3 regions of the Kitasatospora sp. NBC_01250 genome follow, and region 3 is predicted to be linked to each of the others. Evidence: riboswitches for the same ligand, from Rfam matches in the RefSeq annotation. Region 3 holds a riboswitch; each other region holds the start of a gene.
The links. Region 3 has a riboswitch for cobalamin ahead of metE (5-methyltetrahydropteroyltriglutamate--homocysteine S-methyltransferase). Riboswitches for the same ligand answer to the same signal wherever they lie in the genome.

Region 1 (10,183 bases), 2.4 Mb from region 3:
GCTCTTCTGAGCCGCGGAGCACCCCGGCGGCAGGTCAGACCGGGATCCCGCCGGTGTCCTGGCGGGCCAGCAGCGCCCAGAAGCGGTCGAGCCGCGGCACCGCCGGCTCCGCGGACCGCGGGCCCTTTGCGGCGGGCGCCGGGGTGCCCCAGGAGCCGGCGCCCCAGTGCGAGGCCACCTGGTACTCGCCCGGGAGCGCGGCCAGCACCGCGGCCAGGCTCGGCCGCGGCACCGGCACCAGCGCCGCCACCGCCGGCAGCTGGGCCTGCCAGCGCCCCTCGACGCAACTCCGCAGCCGCTGGTCGAGCGCCTCGCCCGCGCCGCACACCCGCAGCACCAGGTCCCGCAGGGTCAGGCCGAGCACCTCGACCAGCGCGGCGCTCTGCTCCGGGGTTCCGCTCCAGCGCCCGGTGCGCTCGGCGCCGAGGTAGGCGTCCGGGCCCATCCCGATCCGGGCCGCGGCCTGCTCCGCGGTCAGCTCCCGGGCCACCCGGAAGTCGCGCAGCGAGGCGGGCGGTGCGCCCATCAGCTCGGCCGCCGGGCACCACAGGGCCCGGGCCAGCGCGATGAACTCCCGCTCGGTGGGGCGCAGCTCGCCGCTCTCCCAGGCGGTCAGGTGGGGCGCGAGCAGGCGCACGCCGTGCGCGGACATCGCGCGCACCACCTGTTCGGGCGTCAGGCCGAGGCTCTCCCGGTGGGCGCGGGCGGCCCGCGGGGAGAACGGGACCGGGGTGGGGGCCGGTGGCCTGCTTCTTCGCATGGGCCGACGCTAGAGTCGGGGTCGCGGCGCCCCCACCCGCGGAACGCACGAAGCCGGTCGGCGGCCCGCCGACCGCCGTTGGACGATCGGCCAGCGGCTGCGGCGCGAGGCCGGCGCCCCCGCCGCTGGTCCGGTACCGGCCCGGGCGCCCCGGTGGTGTGACCGACTCGGCCGGTGACCTGGTTGACTCCCGCTTCGCGCGCGTGATGGGATCCTTGGGCCAATCGGAGGCATGGAGAGGAAGCCGGTGCGAATCCGGCGCGGTCCCGCCACTGTCACCGGGGAGCACGCCCGACGAACGGTCACGGCGGTCCGCCACAGGGCCGTTGGAAGGCCCGGGGGTGCGTCACCACCCGGGAGCCAGGAGACTCTCGCCCCCGTTTCGTCGATCCAGGGCGCGGACCCTGAGTGAGGACACGCAACAGATGGCGGGGGTTTCCCACCGCGCGCTGCCGTACGCCCTCGGCGCCCTGGCCGGCTACGCCGCCGACGCCCGGTTCGGCGACCCGCGCCGCGGCCACCCGGTGGCCGCCTTCGGCCGGGCGGCCGGACGGCTGGAACGCGCGCTCTGGCGCGACCACCGCGGGGCGGGGGCGCTGCACACCGCGCTCTGCGTCACCGCGGTGGCGGCGGGCGCGGCGGGCGTGCAGCAGCTGGCCGGCCGGCACCGGGCGGGCGCCGCCGCGCTGACCGCCGCCGCCACCTGGACCGTGCTCGGCGGCAGTTCGCTCGCCCGCGAGGCCCGTACCGTCGGCACCGCGCTGACCGCCGGCGATCTGGCAGCCGCCCGCCGGCGCCTGCCGCACCTGTGCGGGCGCGACCCGAGCGCGCTGGACGAGCAGCAGCTGGCCCGCGCCGTGGTCGAGTCGGTGGCCGAGAACACCGCCGACGCCGTGGTCAACGCCCTGGTCTGGGGCGCGGTCGCGGGCGCCCCCGGGCTGCTCGCGTTCCGGGCCGTCAACACGCTGGACGCGATGGTGGGTCACAAGTCGGCGCGCTACCGCCGGTTCGGCTGGGCCGCGGCCCGGCTGGACGACGTGGCCGGCTGGCCCGGCGCCCGGCTGACCGCGCTGCTCACGGTGGCCGCGGCGGAGCGCCGGGACACCGCCTGGCGCGTCTGGCGGCGCGACGGCGGCGCGCACCCGAGCCCGAACGCCGGGCAGGCCGAATCGGCCTTCGCGGGCGCGCTGGGCGTACGCCTGGGCGGCACGCTGCACTACGGCGCCAAGGTGGAGCACCGGCCGGTGCTCGGCGCCGAACTGCGCCCGGTCGCGGTGGCGGACATCGAGCGGGCCTGCCGGCTCTCGCGCCGGGTCGGGCTGCTGGCGCTGGGGACCACGGTGGCGCTGCGCCTGGCCGTGCGGACGCTGACCCACAAGGAGCGGATATGAGCAACGCACTGCTGGTGGCCGGTACCACCTCGGATGCCGGCAAGAGCGTGGTGACCGCCGGGATCTGCCGCTGGCTGGTGCGCCGGGGCGTCAAGGTGGCCCCGTTCAAGGCGCAGAACATGTCGCTCAACTCGATGGTCACCCTGGACGGCGCCGAGATCGGGCGCGCCCAGGTGATGCAGGCCCAGGCGGCCCGGGTCGAGCCGGAGGCGGCGATGAACCCGGTGCTGCTCAAGCCGGGCGCCGACGGGCGCAGCCAGGTGGTGCTGCTCGGCCGCCCGGTCGGCGAGGTCGGCGCGCTCGACTACCGGGACCGCAAGCCCTATCTGCTGGAGCGCTCGCTGGAGTGCCTGGCGGACCTGCGCCGCCGCTTCGACGTGGTGATCTGCGAGGGCGCGGGCTCGCCCGCCGAGATCAACCTGCGCGCCGGCGACATCGCCAACATGGGCCTGGCCAGGGCCGCCGAGCTGCCGGTGGTGGTGGTCGGCGACATCGACCGCGGCGGGGTGTTCGCCGCGATGTTCGGCACCCTGGCGCTGCTCTCGGCCGAGGACCAGCGCCTGGTGGCGGGCTGGCTGGTGAACAAGTTCCGCGGCGACGCCCGGCTGCTGAAGCCCGGCCTGGACATGCTGCACGAGCTGACCGGCCGTCCGGTGCTCGGCACCCTGCCGATGCTGGCGGGCCTGTGGCTGGACGCCGAGGACTCGCTGGACCTGTCCACCGCGGTGGCGCACACGGAGGCGGTCGGCCCGTACGGCGCGGACGTGCTGCGGGTGGCCGTGCCGCGCTTCCCCCGGCTGTCCAACTTCACCGACCTGGACGCGCTGGCCCAGGAACCCGGGGTGCTGGTGCGCTGGGCCACCCGCCCCGAGGAGCTGGCCGACGCCGACCTCGTGGTGCTGCCCGGCACCCGGGCCACCGTCGCCGACCTCGCCTGGCTGCGCGAGCGCGGCCTGGAGCGGACGCTGCGCGAGCGGGCCGCCGCCGGACGCCCGGTGCTCGGGATCTGCGGCGGCTACCAGATGCTGGGGCGGCGGATCACCGACGTCGTGGAGTCGGGCGCGGGGCAGGTGGACGGTCTGGGGCTGCTGCCGACCGCGGTCGAGTTCGGCCCGGAGAAGGTGCTCGCCCGACCGGTCGGCGAGGCCTTCGGCGAGCGGGTCGAGGGCTACGAGATCCACCACGGGGTGGTGACCGTGGAGGGCGGAGAGGCCTTCCTGGACGGCTGCCGCGAGGGCGCGGTCTGGGGCACCACCTGGCACGGGGCGCTGGAGAACGACGGCTTCCGCCGGGCGTTCCTGCGCGAGGTGGCCGCGCTCGCCGGACGGGACTTCACCCCGGCCCCCGACACCGCGTTCGCCGCCGCCCGCGAGGCCCGGCTGGACCGGCTGGGCGACCTGATCGAGGAGCACGCCGACACCGACGCGCTGTGGCGGCTGATCGAGGGCGGCGTCGTCGGCGACGCACCGTTCGTACCCCCGGGCGCGCCGGCTGCGCGCACTATGGAAGGTGACCGCCCGTGAGCGACGTCCGATACCCCTTCACCGCGATCGTCGGCATGGCGGACCTGCGGCTCGGCCTGCTGCTGAACGCCGTCTCGCCGGCCGTCGGCGGGGTGCTGGTGCGCGGCGAGAAGGGCACCGCCAAGTCGACCATGGTGCGCGCGCTGGCCGGGCTGCTGCCCTCGATCACGGTGGTCGACGGCTGCCGCTTCGCCTGCGACCCGGCGGCGCCGGACCCGCAGTGCCCGGACGGCCCGCACCCCGCGCCGGGTGAACTGGCGCGCCCCGCAAGCCTGGTGGAGCTGCCGGTCGGGGTGACCGAGGACCGGATCGTCGGCTCGCTGGACCTGGAGCGGGCCCTCGCCCAGGGCGTGAAGGCCTACGAGCCCGGCCTGCTGGCCCAGGCGCACCGCGGCGTGCTCTACATCGACGAGGTCAACCTGCTCCAGGACCACGTGGTGGACCTGCTGCTGGACGCCGCGGCGATGGGGCGCTCGTACGTGGAGCGCGAGGGCGTCTCGGTGCGGCACGCGGCGCGGTTCCTGCTGGTGGGCACGATGAACCCGGAGGAGGGCGAGCTGCGTCCGCAGCTGCTCGACCGGTTCGGGCTGACCGTGGAGATCGCGGCCACCCGGGACCCGGTGGAGCGGGCCGAGGTGGTGCGCCGCCGGCTCGCCTACGACGCGGACCCGGCCGGCTTCGCGGCCCGCTACCAGGACGAGGAGCGGGCGCTGGCCGAGCGGATCACCACCGCGCGCGGGCTGCTGCCCTCGGTGGTGCTCGGCGACGCGGCGCTGCGGCAGATCACCGCCGTCTGCGCGGCCTTCGAGGTGGACGGGCTGCGCGCCGACATCGTGATGGCCCGCACGGCGGTCGCGCTGGCGGCCTGGGACGGGCGCACGGCGGTGGCCGAGGACGACGTCCGCATGGCGGCGCGGCTCGCGCTGCCGCACCGGCGCCGGCGCAATCCGTTCGACGCGCCCGGGCTGGACGAGGAGCAGCTGGAGCGGACGCTGGACGAGCACGGCCAGCAGGGCGGCGAGGAGCCGGAGCCGCCGGAGGGCGACGGGCCGCAGGGCAGCGGTCCGGACGACGGTGGCCCGCAGGACGGCGGCGACGGGCCGGAAGGCGGTCCGGACCACGACGGACCGGACGGCGGGCCCGAGGGCGGGCCGGACGGCGGTGGTGCGCCCGACCCCGCCGCGTCGCAGCCCGCCGAGCCCTCGGCACCGGCCGAACCCGCCACCGACACCCCGCCGCGGCTGCCCAACCCGGCCGCGCCGTCCCGCGAGTCCGCCCCCGTGGCAGCCGAACACCCTTACCGGACAAGGCTGTTCAAGGTCCCCGACACCGGCCACGGCACCCAGGGCCGGCGCTCGCCCGCCGAGACCGACGGCGGCCACACGGTGCGCGCCCGGCGCCCGCAGGGCACGCTGACCCGGCTGCACCTGTCCGCCACCCTGCGGGCCGCCGCTCCGCACCAGCTGGCCCGGGGCCGGGCGGGGCGGGCGCTGGAGCTGCGCAGCGACGACTTCCGCGAACAGGTGCGCCACGGACGGGAGTCCAACCTGGTGCTCTTCGTGGTCGACGCCTCCGGCTCGATGGCGGCCCGGCAGCGGATGACCGCGGTCAAGGGCGCGGTGCTCTCGCTGCTGATGGACGCCTACCAGCGCCGGGACAAGATCGGCCTGATCACCTTCCGCGGCGCCGGGGCCGAACTGGCGCTGCCGCCCACCTCCTCGGTGGAGGTCGGCGCGGCCCGCCTGGAGCAGTTGCCCACCGGCGGCCGCACCCCGCTGGCCGCCGGGCTGCTGCGGGCCCACGAGGTGCTGCGGCTGGAGCGGCTGCGCGATCCGCTGCGCCGCCCGCTGCTCGTCGTGGTCACCGACGGACGGGCCACCGGCGGGCGCGCGGCGCTCGGCGAGGCGGGCCGGGCCGCCGGCCTGCTGGCCGCCCAAGGCACCGCCGCCGTGGTGCTGGACTGCGAGTCGGGGCCGGTGCGGCTCGGCCTCGCCGGCACCCTGGCGGCCCAACTGCGCGCCACCACTGTCACCTTGGACGAGCTGCGCGCCGAGGGCGTGGCCGCCCTGGTGCACGCCCACCGTTCCCCCTCCCTCCCCTCCGCCCGTTCCTCCGCCCTCCCCTCCGCGCGAAAGGCAGCGTGACCCGATGCCCCAGGGCAAGCCCGAGACCGTCCCCGACGACGGCCTGACGACCCGTCAGCGCCGTACCCAGCCGATCACCGCCGTGCACACCGGTCCTGGCAAGGGCAAGTCGACCGCCGCCTTCGGGCTCGCGCTGCGCGCCTGGAACCAGGGCTGGCCGATCGGGGTGTTCCAGTTCGTCAAGTCCGCCAAGTGGAAGGTGGGCGAGGAGAACGCGCTGAAGGTGCTGGGCGCCTCCGGCGAGGGCGGCAGCGTCACCTGGCACAAGATGGGCGAGGGCTGGTCCTGGGTGCAGCGGGATCTGGAGTCCAGCGAGGAGGCGGCGAAGGAGGGTTGGCAGCAGGTCAAGCGCGACCTCGCCGCCGAGACCTACCGGCTGTACGTGCTGGACGAGTTCACCTACCCCATGCACTGGGGCTGGGTGGACGTCGCCGAGGTGGTGGAGGTGCTGCGGGAGCGTCCCGGCTCCCAGCACGTCGTGATCACCGGCCGCTACGCACCCGAGCCGCTGCTCGAACTGGCCGACCTGGTCACCGAGATGACCAAGGTGAAGCATCCGATGGACGCCGGCCGCAAGGGCCAGCGCGGGATCGAGTGGTAGGAACAGCTGTGCCGCACCTCCCCCGGGTCGTGATCGCCGCCCCCTCCTCGGGCGCGGGCAAGACCACCGTCGCCACCGGCCTGATGGCCGCGCTCACCGCGCGCGGCCTGAAGGTCTCCCCCCACAAGGTCGGCCCCGACTACATCGACCCGGGCTACCACGGCCTGGCCACCGGCCGGCCGGGGCGCAACCTGGACGCCTTCCTGTGCGGACCCGAGCGGATCGAGCCGCTGCTGCGGCACGGCGCCGCCGGGGCCGACCTGGCGGTGGTCGAGGGCGTCATGGGGATGTTCGACGGCGCCTCCGGGCGCGGCGAGCTGGCCTCCACCGCGCAGGTCGCCAAGCTGCTGCGGGCGCCGGTGGTCCTGGTGGTGGACGGCTCCTCGCAGTCCCGCTCGGTGGCCGCGCTGGTGCACGGCTTCGCCTCCTGGGACCCCGAAGTGCGCCTGGCCGGGGTGATCCTCAACCGGGTCGCCTCCGACCGGCACGAGCACCTGCTGCGCGAGGCCCTGGAGGAGGGCGCTGGCGTGCCGGTGCTCGGCGCGGTGCGCCGCACCGCGGCCGTCGCCACGCCCTCCCGCCACCTGGGCCTGGTGCCGGTGGTGGAGCGCTCCGCCGAGGCGCTGCGCGCCGTCGCCGAGATGGGCGACCTCATCGCCGCCTCGGTGGACCTGGACGCCGTGCTGGCGCTGGCCCGCTCCGCCCCGCCGCTGCGCGCCGAGGCCTGGGACCCGGCCGCCGAAGTCACCCCGGTCGCCGGCCGCCCCCGAATCGCGCTGGCCGCCGGCCCCGCCTTCTCCTTCTCCTACGCGGAGAACGCCGAACTCCTCACCGCCGCAGGGGCGGAGCTGCTCCCCTTCGACCCGCTGCACGACACCCGCCTGCCCGACGGCACGTCCGCCCTGGTGATCGGCGGCGGGTTCCCCGAGGTCTACGCGGCCCAGCTGAGCGACAACGCCCCGCTGCGCGCGGCGATCGCCGACCTCGCCGCCGGCGGCGCCCCGATCGCCGCCGAGTGCGCCGGACTGCTCTACCTGGGACGCGAGTTGGACGGGCGCCCGATGTGCGGCGTGCTCGACACCACCGCCCGGATGACCGAGCGCCTCACCCTCGGCTACCGCGAGGCCGTCGCCCTGCACGACAGCCCACTCGCCGCCGCCGGCACCCGCATCCGCGGCCACGAGTTCCACCGCACCACCTGCACCCCGGGCAACGGCCCCACCCCCGCCTGGGCCTGGCGCACCCCGACCGGCACCCCCCACACCGAGGGCTTCACAGCGGACAACGTCCACGCGAGCTACCTCCACCTGCACTGGGCAGGAGCACCGAGCGTGGCACAGCGGCTCACCGAGGCTGCGGCTGGGCGCTGAGGGGCCTCAGCAGCCGAGTGCCCCGGTGGTCGCGTCAGGGTGCGCCGGAACGATCGCCACATCGCGCGCGAACGGACGGGTGGTCTCACCCGTCCGTGGATCCCAGAGCGGTGCGCGGTCGGTGACCGTGCCGAACCAGAGCAGCGGCCGTGCCGTCGGCAGGCTCTCACCGTCGATCGGGATGTTCGCAGACAGCGCCCTGACACAGACCAGACGTGGCTGGACACCGAAGTACGCGGTTGGCGGCCGCCCGGCGACAGCCTGCGAGCGGAGCTTGTCCGCGGCGTGCGCCGGATGATTCATGGCGCCCTGGATGGTCAGGAGCACCCATGTCATGAGGAAGAGGGCCACCACGGGGTAAGCCGTCATGGCTGGCCGGAACCTGACATGGAAGTAGCGCAGCCATCCCAGTGCGCCCAGCGGTACCAGCAGCACCTTGAGGACGAGGAAGACGACACTCAGTCCCGCAAGGGTGCGCCAGAGGGTGGAGACGGGCAGCTCGGCCGCCCTCAGGCCGAAGTCCTCCAGGTACACCTCATAGAGCGTGCTCGCGCCGACGGGCAGCACCGGCCGCAGCAGTGTGAGCGCCACGGGCACGGCAACCAGGCCGGCCCGCACGAGCCAGGAGCGACGGGCCAGCAACGCCGTTCCGACGGCCCCGAACAGCACCAGGACGATCTGGACCGGCACCTTCGGCCCCAGGTGGGGAACTCTGCTGCTCAGGACGGCGCCCAAGGTGGCGGGGATGACCGTGATGGCCGCGCTTGCGAAGCACGTCAGGGCGATGAGCCGAAGCATGGGCAGCCCGTCGCGGCGGCGCCCGCTGCAGTGGACGAAGGCCATGGCCCCCAGGAGTGTCAGCAGGAGTGCCGCCGCCAGCAGAGCGCGCACGTTCGCGGTACGGGCCGGCGGCAGTTCGGCACCGAGGAGAAGGGACATCGTGAACAGGGCGAGAAACAGGACGGACCCCGCCTCATCACTGATCCTCGGTGCCTCGCTCGCCGCCTCGCGGCTCGCAGCGGCCGGGTCGCGCGGCTTGGGCGGTTGATCCATCCAGGTCTCTCGGAGCATGTGATCGCCGACCCGATGGCCCCGCAGCCGTTCGAGCCGGTCGGCCTCCGCTCTGATGTTGTCTCCCGGCCGCAGTCTGGCGACGTCACCGGTGTCCAGGAGGCCAAGCGCACAGGCGCACCTCCCGATCATCCGCTGCGGCGCGGAGTGCGTGTGCCGCCAAACACGGTGCAGGCGGTAGAGATAATTGTCGTCGGTGCGTTCGGGAAAGTCGGCATCTCTGACTTCCGCACCACGCAGCCCAGCGACACGAATGAGCTCGGCTACCTCACAGACGGCAGCGGCTCGGGCCCGCCACCGACCACCGTCGCGGCCGACCGTGACGACATGGGCTCGATAGCCGGCCCGGAACGGGCTGTCGCGTCCCTCGCTGGTGGCAGGTGCCATCGTCCAACCGCGAGCTGTGAACGCCTTGATCGCCCGTTCGCAGGAGACACCGTCATCGCGGAGCAGGACAGTGACGTCGATCCATCGATCGTAGTGCCATGTGTTGTGCATAGGACTCCCCCGAATCGCTAGCCGACCACCCCGCAATTGTCCGCCGCCACTCCGTCGGCCACCGGACTGCGCAGGTGGACATCAGTCGTTCGAGCGATGCTCCGGCGGGGCTTTTCGTACCGGCATCGCATCGGCGAACTGCTGTGCCGTCATCCTCGGTCAGCTCACGCACCCCCGAAGTACGGGCACAGGAGAGAGCGGCGGTGTGAGAAATCGCGGCTGGGGGGCGCTCGGATGGAAGGAATCCACCAAGCGGACCCCGTTGCTGGTCGCAGCCCGGGCCGGTGACCGTCCATGGGAACCACCGGCCCGGGCTGTGACCAGCAGCGCCAGGGCAGCGTCCCCTTCCACGCCGAGGAGCTCCCATGCCCACCGCCCTCCCCACGACGCACCGTGAAGTCCGCCTCGCCGCCGTGCCGCACGGGCTTCCGCGGCCTGAGGACTTCGCCGTGGTCGAGGCTCCGCTGCCGCTGCCGGGGCCCGGCGAGGTGCTGGTCCGCAACCGGCTCTTCCACGTCGCCGGCACCTTGCGGATGCTGATCGCCGGGGCCACCGAGGGCACCCCTTTCCCGGTCCTGCGCCCCGGTGACACGCTGGTCGGTGCGGCGGTCGGCGAGGTGGTGACGGCGCCCGGGGGCACCGGCCTGCAGTCCGGCGACCTGGTCACCCACTGGTCGGGCTGGCGCGAGTACGCGGTGGTGCCCGCCGCCGAGTGCACCCCGCTGGACGCGGACCTGCCGGACCCGGTCGCGAGCCTCTCGATGGGCTGGACCGCCTATGCCGCCCTGACCCGGGGCGTCGAACTCCGGCCCGGTGACACGGTGT
Region 2 (10,183 bases), 1.9 Mb from region 3:
TTGCTGCCCCCAGTCCAGCGGGCCCGCAGTCGGGGCCGCACCCGGTGGTCGGCTGGGGTGTCCACCTCGCCGACGATCAGCAGTTGAGATGCTGCGCGCGACGGCAAAGTCGACTCCGCCGACTTTCGAGCCGGCGGCCGAGGGCGCGAAGCTCGAGGTGCGCCGCTTCAGGCTGGGTGGACGGCGCGCTCATCGCTGGGCCTGCGGGGCGGTGGGTGCGTAACGAGCACTGGTAGGAGTCCAGGTGGTCAGGGCGTGACCGAAGCGGTCCAGGGCTCGGGCGAACCGATGGGTGGCGTGGTCGAGTTCGTCATCACGGACGGCGCTGCACAGCCACCAGAAGCGGCGCTCCTCGGCGTCGAGCAGCGCCCGCACGTGCTCGTGGGCTTGGGTCGCCCGCAGCCCTTGGGCGCTACTCAGGGCGTCGACGGCAGTGAAGGTGTCCGTGTCGTCGGCGGCGAGATCGTTGGCCAGGCACCCGATCATCGAGAAGCTGCGCAACAACGACTGCACCAGCGCGTCGTTCCAGTCGGGCGTGACGCACCGTTCGGCCAGCTCGCACCACATTGCGGCCAGCAGCATCCCGCCGTCGGCGGGCCGGATCGTCAGGTACTGGCGCAGGGTGGGCGTGCGGTGCGACTGTACGAAGTCGAGCAGCTTGCCGCAGGCCGCGTGCACCCACTCCTCAAGGTGCGTCAGATACCGCTGCCGCCACTGGACGGGCATCATCACCCGGGTGTCCGCCACGAGATCGGCCAGCGCGTGCACAGCAGGATGATCGCCGGGCCCGGGTCGCACGCTGCCGCCGGCGACCAGCACGAGCGACAGGGCGAACTCCCCCACCGCCTGCCGTGACTCGCCCAGCAGCTCCCTGTCGAAGGCATCGTCAACGAGCCACGTCCACAACGCCCAGCGAGTGGCGAGGTCCAGCTCACCCCCGGACGCGGTCGGCCACCCGGCCAGACACAGATCCACGTACCCGTGCGCGAGGTAGGCGGCCGGGTCGGGGTGGAGACCGTACTGCGTGAGGAACGTGGCGGCCGAGACGTACAGCTCGGTATGGCGGGAATCCATTACACCGGCCATCAGCCCGCCACCTGCCGTCCGGCTCGGTACCGATGGAGGCATGGTGTGCAGAGTTGGTCACGTCTGTCCCGCAGTACGCCCGGCGCGACCCGCGTCGTCCTCATCCGGCTGCCGAGTGCGGTTCCTCCTCGGTGACCCCGACAGCCCAGTCACGCTCGCTCGGGAGATCGAAGAGGGTGTGCCGATCACGCTCGGGATGAGGATCGCGGTCACGGTCGGCGAGCTGCGGAAGCTCGGGTCCGTGCCCGGCCTCGAAGCGCGATACGAGACCGGGCACGTCAACTTCTCGGTATTTCGCTTCGACGATGACATGATCGCCACTCCGATCCTGGCTCGTCGGGTTGGACACGACTCCCCGATGTTCCACCTCCGCAGGCAGCAGTCGGACGGCCTGTTCGACCGATTCATGGAACACGTCGAGGAGTTGTGGGGTCGAGGGCGGAACATCTGGGAGAGGGGGGCAGCAGATCATGCCGAGGCGTGACTTCGAGGACGATCCGAACGCACCGAAGGCCAACTCGCTGGTGCCGGCAGCATCCGTGGTCGTCGTCGACAGTGATGGCCGGGTACTGCTGCAGCGGCGCGCGGACAACGGGATGTGGGCGCTACCCGGCGGCAAGATGGAACTGGGCGAGTCCCTAGGTGACTGCGGTGTGCGGGAAGCCCTGGAGGAGACCGGGATCCACATCGAGATCACCGGGATCGTCGGGACCTACACCGACCCGGGCCACGTCTTCGCGTACGACGACGGCGAGGTGCGTCAGGAGTTTTCGATCTGCCTGCTCGGCCGCCCAGTCGGCGGTGAGCTGCGGATCTCGGACGAGTCGTCCGAGGTGGACTGGTTCACCCCGGACGAGGTGGACTGCCTGCCGATGGTTACGAGCATCCGCAAGCGGGTGAACGACTGGCGGTGCGGCCGGTTCCCCGTCATCCGCTGAGTGGACGCAGCTCGCACGCTGCCAAAGTCGAGACAGCCGACTTTGGCAGCGCCTCAGCGGTCACTCTTCGCCGCGCCAGCGGGCCAGCACCTGGGCGGCCTGCTCGCGAGGCGCGGAAAAGTACTCATCCCAACGGGAGTGGCGGCGTCGCTCCGACAGGCATGCGAAAGAGCGAGCAAGGTTCCTGCCGGATCTCTCGGACAGCGGCCTTGCTCGCATTACCGGGAGGAGAGGGAGGCCCCGGTGACGGTGCGGGTGGTGCCGTCGGTGAAGGCGAGGGTGGCCGTGTCGATGACGCCGGGCTTGGGTGCGTTGCCGGGCCACCAGGCGGTCCGGCGGCCGTTCTCGACGGTGACGTCGAAGGTGTGGCCGCCGTACCGAGCTGGTTGACGAATCCGCCGAGGGCCAGACCGCGCTGGGGGGCGGACTCGGGTACCAGGCCCCGCCGCACCAGCCAGGGCCGACGAGCCGTGTCGGCCTCGTCCAGAATGTCGTAGGGGGACGTGGTGCTGGTTCGACTCACCGTACTCCTGCGTTGTCGATCAGGACTGAGCCGACTTTTCTACCACCTGGTAACCGGCCGCGGCCAGGCCGCGCCGGGCTGGTGATCACCGCTGCAAGTGGAAGGGGCGGCTCAGGACGCGCAGGTGGACTCCGGTGGGTTCTACCCCGGCACGGCCGTCCTGTTTTTCCGCAGGATGGCGCGGACTTCGGTGGCCCGGCGGTGGACGTCGGCGGCCGGACGGGGTGACGCCTCCCGGCGGTGGGGGCCAACGTGCTCCGGCTCTGGCGGGATTCGGTCCACCAACCGTCTGCGGGCGAGGGCACCGGCGCATTGCACGGCGGCGGGAAGGCCGTTCGTCATCGCATACCGGAACTGTTCGACCGTCACGTTGCGAGCGAACCAGCCCGCCGCCAGGGGTTCCAACTCCTCGCACTCGCGAGCCGAGAGCATCATCCGCTTGTCCGCCGCGCCGAGGGAGGCCAGGGCACGGTAGGCGATGGAGTGCGCAGGGGGCGCGGGGGTGGGGTCCGCGCTACCGCCGGTGCGGCGGTCGGCGAGGAAGCGTTGCCACCACACCACCGGGCGGGCGGTGCGGGAAAAGTAGGTGCGCGAGACCCAGCGGGTGACGCCTTCGCCGACCCGCTCGCGGATGCGCAGGAGGTGGCCGAGGTCGGCGAGTTTGCGCAGGGCGGAGCGGACGGCCTGCTGGCCGTAGCGGGGCTGCTCGCGGGCGAGGGTCTTGGTGTCGATCGCCGCGCCGTCGGGCAGACGGTCGATGTAGGCGGCGAGGTAGGCCTCGCGTTCGGGAAGGTGGGAGAAGTCGTGCTGGGTGCGGGGGCTTTGGGACGGCGCGGAACGCTTGCCGTAGCCGGGCGCGGCGGTAGGGTGGCAGACAGCCACTGGATCGACCTCGATCTCGATCAAGTTCGGTCAGACCCCCGTTCGGTGTTGGTAGCACCGGCGGGGGTCGTTTCTTTGCGCGAACCGTACACCGCAATTGCCAGACGTAGTCAAGTCGTGACGATAAGTCATATTCATTGACCGACACAGGCATTGGGTGGGTGGGCGGGATATGGCCGCCCACCGTTCCTCAGAGAGAGCGCTCGGATCCCGAACCCCGAAGCTCGGGTCACGTCACCCAGCGCGCGAACGTGTCCTGGGCCCGCAGCCGCCCTCGAAGCTCTACGGCCCGCCCTCGGTGCCTGATCGCGCTGCACGCCGCCGACATCGGTGCGACCTACGTCGACACCTACGGGCCCAGCGTCGACCACGGGGTGTGCGCGCCCGAAGCGCAGAAGTGGATGTACGGGGTCAAGGACGACCTCACCGGCCAGGGCGACCAGACGGACCCCCCGGCCGGCCTGTGTACCGAGATCCCCGGCACCGGTGAGGCGTGCACCTTCGTGCACCCCAACGCGTCCGGGGCGGACAGCGAGGCCCGCCAGGTCCGGGCCGCCTTCGAGTAGCAGAGCGGCCCCGCCCGGCGCCCTGGGGGCCGGGCGGGGCCGTCGCAGTACGTCAGGCGCTGGTGGCCGCCGTGAAGCGGGCGGCGACGTCCTGCCAGTTGACGACGTCCCACAGGCGGGTCACGTAGTCGGGGCGGACGTTCTTGTACTGCAGGTAGTACGCGTGCTCCCAGGCGTCGAAGGCGAGCAGCGGGGTGGTGCCCTGGCCGACGTTGCCGTGGTGGTCGTAGACCTGCTCGACGATCAGGCGCTTGCCGAGCGGCTCCCAGGAGAGGATGCCCCAGCCGCTGCCCTGGACGCCGACGGTGGCGGCGGTGAGCTGCTTCCTGAACGCCTCGAAGCTGCCGAAGTGCTCGGTGATGCCGTCGGCGAGGGCGCCGTCGGGGCGGTCGCCGCCCTCCGGGGAGAGGTTCTGCCAGAAGAGCGAGTGCAGGACGTGACCGGAAAGGTGGAAGGCCAGCGTCTTCTGCAGCCCGACCAGGCCGCCGAGCTGCTCCTTGTCGCGGGCCTCGGCGAGCTGCTCGATGGTGTCGTTGGCGCCCTTGACGTAGGCGGCGTGGTGCTTGGAGTGGTGCAGCTCCAGGATCTCGGCGGACATCGCCCGCTCCAGGGCGGAGTAGTCGTACGGCAGGTCGGGAAGCGAGTAGGTGCCCATCAGGACACGGCCCCTTTCATACGTGGATCACGCGGATGATCGTGCCGGCGAACACACTATTGCGCATCACTTGCAATAGCCACCACAGTGCATCAGCATGTCAGCTGTGGGGTCGGCCTGTCAGCCGACCTGGACGCACTCCCCGCGGGCGTGTCCTTCCGACCGACGATCGTCTTCCCAACCGGCGCCCGCCGGGACGTCCGGCCGACCCCGCGCCAACCTGCCGTCCGCCGTCCGCCACCCGCCGTCCGCCGTCACGAGCCGTCCGCGCGCCCCCGCGCCCCTCTTCTAATTGCCACCAGATTGCAACTAGCATCCGAGTGCATCTAGGTTGTGCCGCTGTCAGCACGAGCAGCAGGAGCACACCCATGACCACAGCCTCCAGTCCCGCCAAGACCGGCCCCGACCGAACCAGCGGCGGTGGCTGGCGGCAGGCCACCGCCTCGATAACCCGCCAGGAGTGGACCCGCCTGGCGGGCATGGCCGGCTTCATCCTGGCCCTGCACGTCGTCGGCTGGTTCACCCTGGTCGCGATCGTCGCCCCGCAGCACCTGAGCCTGGGCAGCAAGGGCTTCGGCATCGGCATCGGTGTCACCGCCTACACACTCGGCATGCGGCACGCCTTCGACGCCGACCACATCGCCGCCATCGACAACACCACCCGCAAGCTGATGCACGAGGGCAAGCGACCGCTCTCGGTGGGCTTCTGGTTCTCCCTCGGCCACTCCTCGGTGGTCTTCGGCCTGGCGTTCCTGCTCTCGCTCGGCGTCAAGGCGCTGGCCGGGCCGGTGGAGGACGACAACTCCAAGCTGCACCACGTGACCAGCCTGATCGGCACCACCGTCTCGGGCACGTTCCTCTACATCATCGCGGCGATCAACATCGTCATCCTGGTCGGCATCTGGAAGGTGTTCCGGCAGATGCGCTCGGGCCACTTCGACGAGGCGGCGCTGGAGGAGCAGCTGAACAACCGCGGCTTCATGAACCGGCTGCTCGGCCGGGTGATGAAGTCGATCACCAAGCCGTGGCAGATGTACCCGCTCGGGCTGCTCTTCGGGCTGGGCTTCGACACCGCCACCGAGGTGGCGCTGCTGGTGCTGGCCGGTTCCTCCGCCGCCTCGGGGCTGCCCTGGTACGCGATCCTGTGCCTGCCGGTGCTGTTCGCGGCCGGCATGTCGCTGCTGGACACCATCGACGGCTCGTTCATGAACTTCGCCTACGGCTGGGCGTTCTCCAAGCCGGTGCGCAAGGTCTACTACAACCTGACCATCACCGGCCTGTCGGTGGCCGTCGCGCTGATCATCGGCACCGTGGAACTGCTCGGCCTGCTCGCCGACCAGCTCGACCTGCACGGCGCGTTCTGGGACTGGGTCAGCGGGATCGACATCAACCTGCTCGGCTTCCTGATCGTCGGGCTCTTCTTCGTGGTCTGGATCGGCGCGATGGTGGTCTGGAAGGTGGGACGGATCGAGGAGAAGTGGTCGGCCGACGTGCGCCCGGCCGCGCCGGCCCCTGAGGAAGCCTGATGCCCGCCTCCCCCGTGGTGCTGGGCATCGAGTCCTCCTGCGACGAGACCGGCGCCGGCCTGGTGCGCGACGGCGTGCTGCTCGGGCAGGCGGTGGCCTCCAGCATGGACGAGCACGCCCGGTTCGGCGGTGTGGTGCCGGAGATCGCCGCCCGCGCCCACGTCCAGGCGATGGCACCGGTGGTGCGCGAGGCGCTCGACCGGGCCGGCCTCACCCTGGCCGACGTCGGCGCGGTGGCCGTCACCACCGGCCCCGGCCTGGCCGGGGCGCTGCAGGTCGGGGTCGCCGCCGCCAAGGGCTACGCCTTCTCGCTGGGCGTGCCGCTGTACGGGGTGCACCACCTGGCCGGGCACGTGGCCGCCGCGACGCTGGACGGCGGGCCGCTGCCCGACCCGTGCGTGGTGCTGATCGTCTCCGGCGGCCACACCTCGCTGCTGCTGGTGCGCGACCTGGCCAAGGACCCGATCGTGCACCTCGGCGACACCCTGGACGACGCGGCCGGCGAGTGCTTCGACAAGGTGGCCCGGATCCTGGGCCTGCCCTACCCGGGCGGCCCGGCGATCGACCGCGCGGCCAAGGCGGGCGACCGGTCCGCCGTCCGCTTCCCGCGCCCGCTCAGCGGGCGGGCCGACCCGCCCTACGCCTTCTCCTTCTCCGGTCTCAAGACCGCCGCCGCCCGCTGGGTGGAGGCGCAGCGGGCGGGCGGGGCCGAGCCGCGGGTCGCCGACGCCGCCGCCGCGCTGCAGGAGGCGATCGCCGACACGCTGACCCGCAAGGCGGTGCGTGCCTGCCGCGACCACGCGATCGGCACCCTGGTGCTGGTCGGCGGGGTGGCCGCCAACTCGCGGGTCCGTGCGCTGGCCGAACGGCGCTGCGCGGCGGCGGGCATCGCGCTGCGGGTACCGCCGGTGGGCCTGTGCACCGACAACGGCGCGATGGTCGCCGCCGTCGGCGACCTGCTGGTGCGGGCCGGGGCCGAACCCGCCCCCGCGGACCTCTCGATCGACCCCTCGGCCCCGCTGGAGTTCGCGCGGCTGACCCCGACGGCACGGGAGCCGCAGCTCACCGGGTGAGGTGCGTCGCAGTCGGCCGGGCTTGTCGACATGACGATCCAGCACCTACGGTGTTGATCGCCGTGGTGTTCGGGAAGACCGGTGACGGACCCTCAACAGGGGTCCCAGACCGGAGCGGCCCTCGCCACTGTGATCGGGAAGTGTCCGCGTCGCGCCCGTCCACGACGGGCCGCCACCGGGTGCCGCAAGGCGCCCGGGAAGGCGAGCCGCGGACACGTTCGACCCGTCAGCCAGGAGACCGGCCACGGCACCTTACGAGAACTGTCCACGAGGTGCTGGAGAGGCGTTCCCTGCCATGAGTCTGCCCGAAAACCCCGTCATACCCGCCCCGGCCGCGACAGCCCCGGCGGCCGGCACTCCCCCGCGCTGGCAGCGCGCCGACACGATCCGCACCGCCGGACTGCTGACGGTCATCGTGGCCATGCACGTGGTGGGCTTCGCCGTCCTGCTGGGCATGGTCACCCCGCACCACTACGAGATCGGCGGCAAGGTCTTCGGCCTCGGTCTGGGCATCACCGCCTACACCCTCGGCATGCGGCACGCCTTCGACGCCGACCACATCGCCGCCATCGACAACACCACCCGCAAGCTGATGGCCGACGGTCAGCGGCCGGTCTCGGTCGGCTTCTGGTTCGCCATCGGCCACTCCACCATCGTGATGGGGCTGGCCGCGCTGATCGCGACGGGTGCCAAGATCGCGGGCACCCTGGTGGACGACAAGTCCAACGCCCGGCTGACGCTGGGCGTCATCGGCACCAGCGTCTCCGGCGGCTTCCTCTACCTGATCGCCGCCCTCAACCTGGTCGCGCTCTTCGGCATCCACCGGGTCTTCAAGGCGATGCGGGCCGGCCAGTTCGACGAGCACGAGCTGGAGAAGCACCTGGCCAACCGCGGGTTCATGAACCGGATCCTGGGCCGGCTGACCAACTCCATCACCCGCCCCTGGCAGATGTACCCGATCGGTGTGCTCTTCGGCCTCGGCTTCGACACCGCCACCGAGGTGACGCTGATGGTGATGGCCGGCTCCGGCGCCGCCGCGGGGCTGCCCTGGTACGCGATCCTGCTGCTGCCGCTGCTCTTCGCCTCGGGCATGAGCCTGTTCGACACGCTCGACGGCACCTTCATGAACTTCGCCTACCACTGGGCGTTCTCCAACCCGGTCCGCAAGGTGTACTACAACCTCACCATCACCGGGCTCTCGATCGCGGTGGCCTTCTTCATCGGCACCATCGAGCTGGTCGGCGTGCTGCACGACAAGCTGGACCTCACCGACCCGGTCAGCGGCTGGATCTCCGGGATCGACCTCAACAACGTCGGCTACGTGATCGTCGGCCTGTTCGTGGTGGTCTGGGCCTGCGCGCTGGGGTACTGGAAGTTCGCGGGGGTGGAGAAGCGCTGGGCCGGGGCCCCGGCCGCTGACTGAGCCTCACGGCCCGTCCCGCCGCCGCCGTCCACCGACTCGGGTGTACGGTCGATCGGACGGCCCCGGGTGACTCGGGTGACCGAGGAGCCAGGCGGGGGCCGGGCGGGAGGAACGATGCGGCGGCGCCATCTCCAGCGGCCGGAGCGCCGACGGGCGGAGCGCCGGCGGCCAGAACGTCAACGGCCAGGGCGTCAACGGCCGGGCCCGCGGTGGACGGTGGCGGCCGTCCTGTCGCTCGCGCTGCTGCTGACACCGCTGCTGGCCGGCTGCGGCGGCAGCTCGCACCCGCGGCCGACGCCGCCCACCCCGCCCGCGCCGACCCGCCCGGTCACCGGGATCGCCTACGGTGACCGGCTGGTCTGGATGTCGGACGCCGACCTGGCCGCCTCGCTCGACACCGCCGTGCAGGTCGGCGCCACCCTGGTGCGCGCCGACCTGTCCTGGGACGACATCCAGCACAACGGTCCGGGCGACTACGCCTGGCACCTGTTCGACCGGGTGGTCGCGGCGGCCGAGGCACGCGGCCTGAGCGTGCTGCCGGTACTCACCGCCACCCCGCCGTGGGCCCGGTCGCCCGGCTGCACGGAACCGGCCTGCGGGCCGCACGACGCCGCCCGGTTCGCCGCCTTCGCCGCGGCCGCCGCCCAGCGCTACGCGCCGCGCGGGGTGCACGACTGGGAGCTGTGGAACGAACCCAACCTGACCACCTTCTGGGCGCCGGCGGCCGACCCGGCCGGCTACGCCGCCACCGTGAAGGCGGGCGCCGCCGCGCTGCACCACGCCGACCCGCACGCCTTCGTGGTGCTCGGCGGCCTGGCCCCCACCGACAGCGGGCACGGCGACCTGGCGCCGACCGCCTTCCTGGCCGAGGTGGCCCAACAGGGCGCCACCCGGGTGGTGGACGCGGTCGGCTACCACCCGTACTGCTACCCCTACCTGCCCAGCGCCAGCACCTCGTTCGGCACCGCCTGGGAGCAGATCGACCGGACCAAGGAGAGCCTGCGCAGCGTGCTCACCCAGGCCGGTACTCCTCGACTGCCGATCTGGCTCACCGAGTTCGGCGCGCCCACCGGCGGACCGGGCGCAGCCTCGGACGGCTCGCCGGGCGACATCGGCCCCGGCACCACCCATGTCACCGAGGCCCGGCAGGCCGAGATCGCCGCCGACGGCGTGCGCACGGCGGCCGCCGACCCGGGCATCGGCGCGCTGATCTGGTACACCGACCGGGACAATCCCGCGGCGACCGGCGCCGGCGCGGGCGGCAGCACCGAGGACTGGTACGGGCTGCGCCGCGCCGACGGCAGCGCCAAGCCCGCGCTCGCCGCGCTGCGCTCGGCCATCACCCAGCTGCGCGCCTCGCCCGGCGCCTCGGCCGCCCCCACCTCGACCGCGTCGGCCACCACCGCCGCCACCCGCGGACCCGGCAGCCTGCCGCGCCCCTCGCTCAGGCCGGCGACAGCGCTCGGAACAGTGCCAGGTAGCGCCGCGTCAGGCCGGGCCAGGCGTAGTGC
Region 3 (10,183 bases):
GCGTTTCGGCGGTCTGTGGCAGGACCGGGACTTCCTCAGGCTCTGGGCAGGGGAGAGCGTCTCGCTGCTCGGCGCCCAGGTCACCCAGCTGGCCCTGCCGCTGGCCGCGGTCTACCAGCTGCACGCCAGCTCCACCCAGCTCGGCCTGCTGAACGCCGCCAACTACGCGCCGTTCCTGGGCCTGACCCTGTTCATCGGGGTCTGGGCGGACCGCCGCCGGCGCCGCCCGCTGATGATCGGCGCCAACCTGGGCCGGGCGGTGCTGGTGGGCACCGTGCCGCTGTGCGCGGCGCTGGGCGCGCTGAACATCTGGTACCTGTACCTGGCCGCGCTCGCCATCGGCGTGCTCACCGTGGTGTTCGACGTCTCCTACCAGTCCTACCTGCCCTCGCTGATCGACCACGACCACCTGGTGGAGGGCAACAGCAAGCTCTCCGCGAGCAGTTCGGTCGCGCAGATCGGCGGCCCCGCGCTGGGCGGCCTGCTGATCAGCTGGATGAGCGCGCCGATCGCGCTGCTGGTCAACTGCGTCTCCTACCTGGTCTCGGTCGGCTCGCTCAGCACGATCCGCCGCGCCGAGCCGCTGCCCGAGCAGCCCGCCGAGCGCGTCTCCACCGCCCGCAGCATCGCCGAGGGCCTGCGGATGGTGCTGCGCAACGCCTCGATCCGGGCGATCGCACTGGAGGCGGGCACCTACAACCTGTGCTGGATGTCGCTGCAGACCGTCTTCGTGCTGTACGCGGCCCGCCACCTCGGGATGAGCCCGGGGACCATCGGCCTGGTGCTCGGCGCGGGCGCGATCGGCTCGCTGCTCGGCGCGCTCGGTGCCGGGTGGCTCAAGGAGCGGCTCGGTCTGGGGCGGGCGGTGATGCTGGAGCTCGCGCTGTGCTGCTGCGCGCCGGTGCTGATCCCGCTGGCCCCGGGCCGGGGAGCGCTCTCCTACGCGCTCTACATCACGGCGTTCGCGCTGTGCGGCCTGGGCTCCACCATGTCGACCATCCACGTGGTGAGCCTGCGTCAGGTCATCACCCCGCCGCACCTGCTGGGCCGGGTCAACGCGGGCTGCCGCTTCATCGCCTGGGGGCCGCTGCCGCTCGGTGCGCTGATCGGCGGCTGGCTCGGTGACGAGGTCGGGCTGCGGCCCACGCTGTGGATCACCGCCGCCACCTTCGTGCTGGCGCTGCTCTGGGTGGCGTTCTCGCCGGTGCGGGGGCTCAAGGACTTCCCGACCGACCTGCCGCACCAGCGCACGAGCGCGTCCGGGTCCGCGCCCGCGTCCGGGTCCGCGTCCGCATCCGCGTCCGAGGACGTCGATGTCGAGGCCGCTGCCGCTGCCGCTGCGCCCAGCCCGTCCTGACCACGGCCTGTCCGGCGGACGCCCCTCGTGGCGTCCGCACCCCACCCAAGAGGAGAACAGCCTTGAGCCGCACCGCATCCGCTGCGCTCTACCAGCCCGCGGGCACCGCCGAGGGCCTGGAAAGCGTGCGCAGCCTGGTCAACACCGCGCTGGACATCCTGAGCGAGGTCGCCGCCGCGCGCAGCGGACCGGTCGCGCCCGGCGGCCCCGCCGCCGCGCGGGCCGCGGCCGCGGCGGCGCTCAGCGCCCCGCTGCTGCCCGAGGAGCGCACGGCACCCGAGCAGGCGCTGGCCGAGCTGGTGCGGCCCTTCGCCCAGTGGTCGGTGGACATCACCCACCCGGCCGCCGTGGCCCGGATGCAGCCGCCGCCCACCGACGTGGCCGCCGCCGCCGAGCTGGTGGGCGCCGTCCTCAACCAGTCCCTGCACGCCTGGGAGAGCGGACCGTTCGCCCTGGAGCTGGACCGCTGGGTGATCGCCCAGCTCGCCGAGCTGGTCGGCTACGACCCGGTGACGGCCGGCGGCACCCTCACCTCCGGCGGCAGCGTCTCCAACCTGATGGCCATGACCATGGCCCGTGACACCGTGCTGGCCGACAAGATCGGCCGGCACGCCTTCCAGGAGGGCCTGCTGCGCCTGGGCGTGCAGCCGGTCGTGCTGGCCCCGCAGGGCGTGCACTTCTCGATCGAGCGCGCGGTGCGCCTGCTGGGCATCGGCGAGGAGAACATCCGCACCGTCCCGATCGACGCACACGGCCGGATGATCCCCGCCGAGGCCGAGCGGATCCTGGCCGAACTGCCCGAGCACGAGGTCGCCGTGGCGCTGGTGGCCGTCGCCGGCTCCACCGACCTGGGCATCGTCGACCCGCTGCCGGAGCTGGCCGCCATCGCCCGCGCGCACGGCCTCTGGCTGCACGCGGACGCCGCCTACGGGGCCGGCGCGCTCTTCTCGCCGCGGCTGCGCCCGATGCTGCGGGGCATCGAGGAGGCCGACTCGGTCACCATGGACCTGCACAAGTTCGGCTGGACCCCGGCCTCCTCGGCCGCGCTGCTGGTGCGCCGGGCCGAGACCATGGTCTCGTTCGGCCTGCAGCCCACCACCTGCCTGAGCGCCGACGACGACACCTGCGCCGGCTACATCGGCTCGCAGAACACCTCGCTGCAGACCACCCGCCGGGTCGACGCGCTGAAGATCGCCGTCTCCATGCGCACCCTGGGCCGGGAGGCCGTGGCGCAGATGGTGGACACCTGCCACGACCTGGCCCGGCACGCCGCCGCCCGGATCAGCGCCGAGCCCCGCCTGGAGCTGGGCACCGAGCCGCCGCTGACCGCCGTGCTCTTCCGCTACCTGCCCGGCCACGGCCTGGACGCCGACGCGTTCAACGGCCTGCTGCGCCGCCGGGTGATGGAGGACGGCCGTGCGCTGCTCGCCCGCACCCACATCGCGCAGCCGGACGGCGGCAGCCGGGTCTTCCTCAAGCTGATGCTGCTCAACCCGCAGACCGGCACCGAGCAGCTGGACCAGCTGCTCGACGACCTGCTCGCGCTGGCCGCCGAGCTGGAGGCCACTCCCTGAGGCATGACCGGCCCTGGAGCCGCCTTTTCCACCGCACAACCACGCCCGGGAAGAGAGATTCGGTGAGATCCGAGGTGTACCGCCCGTTTGCGCCGGCCGCCGGGCACGAGGCGGCGGACGACCCCGTCCGCGAGTCGATGCGGCGGCTGCCCGCCGCGTTCGCCCTGCCGCTGACCCTGCTGACGGGCCGTCCGCTCGCCGACCAGCCCCGCACCGCGTACACCCCGACCAGGCACCTGGTCAACGCCTCGGTGTCGGTCACCGCGGGCCTGGCCGCCGGCGCGCTCGCGCTGGCGGCCGGGCGCTGGTGGCTGCTGCTGGTGCCGGTGGGCTGGGCGATGACCCTGCACGGCGCCCGCAACCTGCGCATGATGGTCTACCACCAGTGCGCCCACCTCAACATGTGGGGCCACAAGCGCCGCGACGTGCTGCTCGGCCGCACGATCGCCGCGCTGCTGGTGATCCAGGACTTCGGCCGCTACAGCACCGAGCACGTCTCCGACCACCACGCCGTGCACCACATGACGCTGCGCGATCCCACCGTGCAGGCGTTCCTGGTCAGCCTAGGACTGCGCCCGGGGATGAGCCGGCGCGAGATGTGGCGCCGCACGCTGCTCAAGACCGTCTCCCCGGTCTTCCACGCGCGCTTCCTGACCGCCAGGATCCGCTCCTACTTCCACTCCGCCGAGCCGGCCTGGCGCACCGGCACCGCCCTCGGGTGGGTCGCGGTGGCGGGGCTGGCGACCCTGCTGCACCTGTGGGTCCTCCTGCTGGTCGCCTGGGTCGTCCCGATGACCGTGCTCTACCAGGTCAGCAACACCTTCCGGCTCTGCGTCAAGCACACCTTCCCCGCCCCCGACGAGCCGGTGCGCCGCGGCCGGGACTACTTCGCCGCCCTGACCAACGCGATCTTCATCGGCGAGGCGGCCCCGCCGCCCGGCCTGCCGCCGGTGCGCCGGGCGGCGGCCTGGGCCCGGTGGGGCGGCCGGATGCTGCTGGTGCACTTCCCCGCCCGCTACCTGGTGCTCACCGGCGACACCGTGGTGCACGACTTCCACCACCGCGCCCCGATGAGCCGGGACTGGGCCAACTACCTGTTCGCCCGCGAGGACGACCACCGGCGCGGGCACCCCGGGTGGCCGGCCTACCACCACGTCTGGGGCCTGGTGGCCGCCATCGACCTGGTCTTCGACTCGCTGCGCCACGCCGACCCCGAGGAGTACCACCCCGACCGCCTGGCCGAGGTCAACCACCGCGAACTGTTCGCCGCCTTCGAGGACTGACCGCCGCCTTGGCGGACCGAGCGCCGCCGCACCCGGACCGTTCCCACCGAAAGGGCACTCCTGATGAACACCGCTGACGGGTCGATGGACCGCCTGGTCATCCTGGGCGTGGCCGAGAGCGACGCGCACGCCGTGGCCAACCAGCTGATCGCCATGCAGTTGCGGGCCCACGGCTTCACCGTGGTCAACCTCGGCGTGTGCACCCCGCTGGCCGACTTCGCCGACGCCCACGACCGCCACCCCGAGGCCGAGGCCGTGCTGATCGGCACCCTCAACGGCCACGCCCACCAGGACCTGCGCACCCTGCCCGGGCTGCGCGCCGCCGGGCGGCTGCGCTGCCCGGTCGTCGTCGGCGGCAACCTGTCGGTCGGCAGCCGCAAGGCCGACACCGACCGGCAGCGCCTGCTCGACCTGGGCGTGGACCACCTGCTGGACGACGCGAGCGGCCTGATCCTGCTGCTCGACATGGTGCACGCCGCCCGGGCGGCCGAGTTGCAGCATGGCTGACCTGCACGGCCTGCACCTCGACGACCAGGTCGCCGCCGAACTGCCCGACTGGGCCGAAACGGTGGCGCACCTGCGCACCCGGCGCCCGGTGGTGGAGGTGCTGCGCGCCGCCCGGGCGGCCGGGCGCCCGGTGGTGCAGCCGCGCTGCGGCGTCGGCGGCCACCAGCAGATGCTGGACCTGCTGCGCGCCCTGGAGCCGGCCGGACCGGGCGTGCTGTCGGTCACCATCGACTCGCACACCCGGCTGCGGCACTTCGACACCGCCGCCGAGACGCTCGCCCGCGACCCCGGCGACCTCAACGGCTACCCGCTGGTGGCGCACGGCTGGCAGCGCGGGCGCGAACTGGCCGACGCCGTGGGCGTCCCGCTGGAGGTCCGGCACGGCTCGCCGGACGGGCGCGAGCTGTTCGCCGTCGCCCTCGCCGCCGGCCTCACCTCCTACGAGGGCGGCGGGATCGGCTACAACCTGCCCTACTCCAAGAACGTCCCGCTCGGCCACTCGCTGCGCGCCTGGCAGCAGGTCGACGCGCTGTGCGGGGTGCTCGCCGAGGCGGGCGTGGTGATCGACCGCGAGCTCTTCGGCACCCTGACCGCGGTGCTGGTGCCACCCTCGGTCAGCCTGGCCGTCACCGTGCTGGAGGCGGTGGCCGCGGCCCGCGAGGGCGTGCGCTGCCTGTCGATCGCCTACCCGCAGGGCGGCGAGACCCACCAGGACGTGGCCGCGCTGCGCGCCGTGCGCACACTGGCCGCCCGCTACCTGGACCCGGCCGTCGAGGTCTACCCGGTGCTGCACGAGTTCATGGGCGTCTTCCCGCGCACCCGCTCCTACGCCGAGCTGCTGATCCTGCACGGCGGCCTGCTCGCCCGGCTCGGCGGCGCCGCCAAGGTGATCAACAAGACCCACCAGGAGGCCTACGGCATCCCCGAGGCCGAGGCGAACGCCGACGGCATCCGGGGCGCCGCGCTCGGCGCCGGCGAGCTGCTCGACTTCGTGCGGATCGACGAGGACCGGGTGGCCGAGGAGCAGCACTGGATCGAACGCGAGGTCGCCGAACTCGTCGACCCGGTGCTCGCCGAGGGCGAGTTGATCCCCGCGATCGAGGCCGCCTTCGCCGCCGGGCGCCTGGACATCCCCTTCAGCGCCAGCATCCACGCCCACGCGCAGGTCGTGCCGCGCCGCGACCGCTCCGGCGCCATCCGCTACGCCGACGCCGGCGCGCTGCCGTTCTCCACGGCCGTGCTGCGCCGGCACGCCGCGCTGCTGAGCGAGCCGCCCGGGACGCCCGAGCGCTCCCCGTTCGAGGCGGCCACCGCCGACATCCGCTACTTCCTCGACCACGAGGACCGTTTCCACACCCGTACACCGCACTACACGCGGTCCGAGAACTCGCAGAGGTTTTGATGACCACTCACGAGCCCGCCGTGCAGCTTCCCGCCCCCGACCCGGAGGAGGGCCGCCGGGTCTTCGCCGACGACCGCGCGCACCTGTTCCACAACTGGGCCGCCCAGGGCGCCGTCAACCCGATCCCGGTGGCGGGCGCCGCCGGGCGGCACTTCTGGGACTACGAGGGCAAGCGCTACCTCGACTTCTCCTCCCAGTTCATCAACCTCAACATCGGCCACGCGCACCCCAAGGTGGTCGCGGCGATCAAGGAGCAGGCCGACCGGATCTGCATGATCGCCTCCACCTTCGCCAACGACAAGCGCGGCGAGGCGGCCCGCCTGATCACCGAGCTGGCCCCCGGCGACCTCGGCCACGTCTTCTTCACCAACGGCGGCGCCGACGCCAACGAGCACGCCGTGCGGATGGCCCGGATGCACACCGGCCGCCCCAAGGTGCTCTCCGCCTACCGCTCGTACCACGGCGGCACCTCCACCGCGATCAGCCTCACCGGCGACCCGCGCCGCTGGCCCAACGAGCGCTCGGGCAGTGCCGCCGGCAACGTCGCGCACTTCTTCGGCCCCTACCTGTACCGCTCGCACTTCCACGCCACCACCGAGGCCGAGGAGAGCGCCCGCGCGCTGGCGCACCTGGCGCAGGTGATCGAGTTCGAGGGCCCCACGACGATCGCCGCGATCATGCTGGAGAGCGTCGTGGGCACCGCCGGCATCCTGGTCCCGCCGCCCGGCTACCTGGCCGGCGTGCGCGCGCTGTGCGACAAGTACGGCATCGTGATGATCGCCGACGAGGTGATGTCCGGCTTCGGGCGCACCGGCGCGTGGTTCGCCATCGACCACTGGGGCGTCACCCCCGACCTGATCACCTTCGCCAAGGGCGTCAACTCCGGCTACGTGCCGCTCGGTGGCGTGCTCGTCTCCGACGCGATCCACGAGACGTTCCGCGAGGTCGTCTACCCCGGCGGCCTGACCTACTCAGGCCACCCGCTGGCCTGTGCCGCCGCCGTCGCCGCCATCACGGCGATGAAGGAGGAGGGCATCGTCGAGAACGCCGCCCGGATCGGCGAGGACGTGCTCGGTCCCGGCCTGCGCGAGCTGGCCGAGCGCCACCCCAGCATCGGCGAGGTGCGCGGGCTCGGCGTCTTCTGGGCCGTCGAGCTGGTCCGCAACCGCGAGACCCGCGAGATGCTGGTGCCCTACGCCGCCGGGGCGGGCCAGACCGGCCCGGTCGACGAGGTCGTCGCCGCGTGCAAGGAGCGCGGCATGTGGCCGGTGTACAACTACAACCGGATCCACCTGGTGCCGCCGTGCACCATCACCGACGACGAGGCGCGCCAGGGGCTGGAGATCCTGGACGAGGCGCTGAACGCGGCCGACAAGCACGTGGAATAACGCCGGGTCAGCTGCCGTTTCCCACACGCTCAACCATCTTCCGATCCATCTTCCGAACCGTCTTCTGAACTGTCCGACGAGAGGTCGACATGCGAGCAGTCGTCGTCGAGGAATTCGGCGGCCCCGAGGTCCTGGCCCTGGCCGAGCGCCCGGACCCGCAGCCCGGGCCGGGCGAGCTGGTGGTCCGGCTCACCGCCGCCGGGGTCAACTACAAGGACGTCTACGAGCGCGAGGGCCGCAGCCCGCTGAAGGCCCCGCTCGTGGCCGGCTGCGAGGGCGCCGGCACGGTGCTGTCGGTCGGCCCCGAGGTGACCGGCACCGCCCCCGGCGACCGGGTCGCCTGGTGGGCCGCGCCCGGCAGCTACGCCGAGCAGGTCGTGGTGCCCGCGCGCGCCGCCGTCCGGCTGCCCGCGGACATCAGCGAGGAGGCGGCCGCCGCCGTCCTGCTCCAGGGTCTGACGGCGCACTACCTGGTCACCAGCACCTTCCGTGCCGAGGCCGGCCAGAGCGCCCTGATCCCGGCGGCGGCCGGCGGCCTGGGCCAGCAGTTGGCCCGGGTGCTCTCGCGGCGCGGCGTGCACGTGATCGGCACCGTCTCCAGCGAGGCCAAGGCCGCCGCCGCCACCGCGGCGGGGGTGCGCGACGTGCTGGTGGTGCCGCCGGGCGGCTTCGAGGAGGCCGACAAGATCGCCTCCCAGGTGCGGGAGCTGACCGGTGGCCGGGGCGTGGACGTGGTCTACGACGGCGTGGGCCGCGACACCTTCCGCACTGGCCTGGCCGCGCTGCGCCCGCGCGGCACCTTCGTCCTGGTCGGCGCGGCCTCCGGCCCCGTGCCCCCGTTCGACCCGCAGCACCTGGGCTCCGGCGGCTCGCTCTTCCTGACCCGCCCGACGCTGGTCGACCACGCCACCGATCCCGCCGAACTCGCCGAGCGCGCCCACGAGGTGTTCGCCTGGCTGCGCGACGGAACCCTCTCGGCCGACGTCGCCCAGCGCTACCCCCTGGCCGAGGCCGCACGCGCCCACGCCGACCTGCAGAGCCGCCGCACCACGGGCAAGCTCCTCCTGCTGCCCTGACCCGCGCCGATCGAACGCCCTGGTGCCCGCAGCCCCTGGCTCCGGGCACCAGGGCGTTTCCACACGGCCTTGCGGCCGCCGGCTCCTCGGCACCCGGCAGGCCGGGCTCCTGCGAAGCGGGGGAGGCCTGCGGCGGATCCGAGCTCGTCCCACGATGTGGGCAGTCGAGTGATTCACCCGCGACTCGCCGGTGGATCGGCTATAGGCTGACCGGTGCAACTGGTTCGCCCTGTCCGCCAGGCAGGGTGTCGCAAGAGGGAACCCGGTGGGAATCCGGGACTGCCCCGCAGCGGTGAGTGGGAACGACCGCCGTCATACGCACTGGGTCCGGGAGTTCGGGCCTGGGAAGCGACGGCCAGTAGGTGTCCGCCCTTCAAGGGTGGGCGTGCCCGCGAGTCCGAAGACCTGCCCGTTGTGCGCACGCGACCGTTCGCGCGCGGAAATCCCGGTGACCTCGTGGGCGGGTCGGCGTGCACAACCAGGCGGGTCCGGCGCATTCTGGCGTCTGCGGCCCCGCCCGGTTCGGCACCTCTTCGCGTCCCGTGACATCGCCGGGAACCCTGAGACAGGCTCGCGAAGGAGAGTCCCTTGACCACGAAGTCCGCAGCCGCGGCAACCCGCTCCACCGTCCACGGCTACCCCCGCCAGGGCCGTAACCGGGAGCTCAAGAAGGCGATCGAGGGCTACTGGAAGGGCACGGTCACCGCCGAAGCCCTGCTGGCCACCGCCGCCGACCTGCGCCGGGAGAACTGGCGGCAGCTCACCGAGGCCGGTATCGCCCAGGTGCCCACCGGTGATTTCTCGCTCTACGACCACGTGCTGGACACCACCGTCGCCGTCGGGGCGATCCCGGCCCGCCACCGCGCCGCCGTCGACGCCGACCCGCTGGACGGGTACTTCGCGATGGCCCGCGGCACCCAGGACGTCGCGCCGCTGGAGATGACCAAGTGGTTCGACACCAACTACCACTACCTGGTGCCCGAACTCGGCCCCGACACCACCTTCGCGGCGAACCCCGCCAAGGCCGTCGCCGAGTTGCGCGAGGCGCTGGCGCTCGGCCACGACGCCCGCCCGGTGCTGGTCGGCCCGGTCACCTACCTGCTGCTGGCCAAGCCGGCGCCCGGGGTGGCCGAGAACTTCCAGCCGATCACCCTGCTGGACCGGCTGTTGCCGGTCTACACCGACCTGCTGGCGCAGCTGCGCGCCGCCGGTGCCGCGTGGGTGCAACTGGACGAGCCCGCGCTGGTGCAGGACCGCACCCCGGCCGAGCTGAACGCCGCCGCCCGCGCCTACCGTGACCTCGGTGCCCTGACCGACCGGCCGAAGCTGCTGGTCGCCAGCTACTTCGACCGCCTGGGCGAGGCGCTGCCGGTGCTCGCCAAGGCCCCGGTGGAGGGCCTGGCCCTGGACTTCACCGGGCCCGCCGCCGCCAACCTGGACGGCCTCGCCGCCGTCGGCGGGCTGCCCGGCAAGCGGCTGGTCGCCGGTGTGGTCGACGGCCGCAACATCTGGATCAACGACCTGGGGAAGTCGCTGGCCACCCTGGCGACCCTGCTCGGGCTGGCCGGTACCGTGGACGTCGCACCGTCCTGCTCG

Region 1: linked by a shared signal. The riboswitch ahead of OG500_RS12235 (cobalamin biosynthesis protein) and the one ahead of metE (5-methyltetrahydropteroyltriglutamate--homocysteine S-methyltransferase) in region 3 are both predicted to bind cobalamin.
Region 2: linked by a shared signal. The riboswitch ahead of OG500_RS10425 (HoxN/HupN/NixA family nickel/cobalt transporter) and the one ahead of metE (5-methyltetrahydropteroyltriglutamate--homocysteine S-methyltransferase) in region 3 are both predicted to bind cobalamin.

What each region holds. Positions count from the first base shown of each region.
Region 1 covers NZ_CP108476.1:3,044,919-3,055,101, forward strand. Annotated here, with positions in the region: gene OG500_RS12225 (hypothetical protein) at 1-10, shown strand, start outside; gene OG500_RS12230 (XRE family transcriptional regulator) at 35-760, opposite strand; cobalamin riboswitch at 972-1,153, shown strand; gene OG500_RS12235 (cobalamin biosynthesis protein) at 1,186-2,151, shown strand; gene OG500_RS12240 (cobyric acid synthase) at 2,148-3,674, shown strand; gene OG500_RS12245 (putative cobaltochelatase) at 3,710-5,818, shown strand; gene cobO (cob(I)yrinic acid a,c-diamide adenosyltransferase) at 5,823-6,419, shown strand; gene OG500_RS12255 (cobyrinate a,c-diamide synthase) at 6,428-7,789, shown strand; gene OG500_RS12260 (hypothetical protein) at 7,796-9,358, opposite strand; gene OG500_RS12265 (MDR family NADP-dependent oxidoreductase) at 9,724-10,183, shown strand, end outside.
Region 2 covers NZ_CP108476.1:2,511,731-2,521,913, forward strand. Annotated here, with positions in the region: gene OG500_RS10385 (terpene synthase family protein) at 190-1,128, opposite strand; gene OG500_RS10390 (hypothetical protein) at 1,202-1,570, shown strand; gene OG500_RS10395 (NUDIX hydrolase) at 1,557-2,024, shown strand; gene OG500_RS10400 (hypothetical protein) at 2,689-3,453, opposite strand; gene OG500_RS10405 (hypothetical protein) at 3,681-3,995, shown strand; gene OG500_RS10410 (superoxide dismutase) at 4,048-4,650, opposite strand; gene OG500_RS10415 (HoxN/HupN/NixA family nickel/cobalt transporter) at 5,019-6,176, shown strand; gene tsaD (tRNA (adenosine(37)-N6)-threonylcarbamoyltransferase complex transferase subunit TsaD) at 6,176-7,249, shown strand; cobalamin riboswitch at 7,296-7,510, shown strand; gene OG500_RS10425 (HoxN/HupN/NixA family nickel/cobalt transporter) at 7,545-8,672, shown strand; partial or broken gene OG500_RS10430 (cellulase family glycosylhydrolase) at 9,036-9,731, shown strand; gene OG500_RS10435 (glycosyltransferase family 4 protein) at 10,117-10,183, opposite strand, start outside.
Region 3 covers NZ_CP108476.1:597,263-607,445, reverse strand. Annotated here, with positions in the region: gene OG500_RS02900 (MFS transporter) at 1-1,357, shown strand, start outside; gene OG500_RS02895 (pyridoxal phosphate-dependent decarboxylase family protein) at 1,420-2,931, shown strand; gene OG500_RS02890 (fatty acid desaturase) at 2,994-4,214, shown strand; gene OG500_RS02885 (cobalamin-dependent protein) at 4,278-4,721, shown strand; gene OG500_RS02880 (methylaspartate mutase) at 4,714-6,123, shown strand; gene OG500_RS02875 (aspartate aminotransferase family protein) at 6,123-7,511, shown strand; gene OG500_RS02870 (quinone oxidoreductase family protein) at 7,601-8,587, shown strand; cobalamin riboswitch at 8,791-9,014, shown strand; gene metE (5-methyltetrahydropteroyltriglutamate--homocysteine S-methyltransferase) at 9,176-10,183, shown strand, end outside.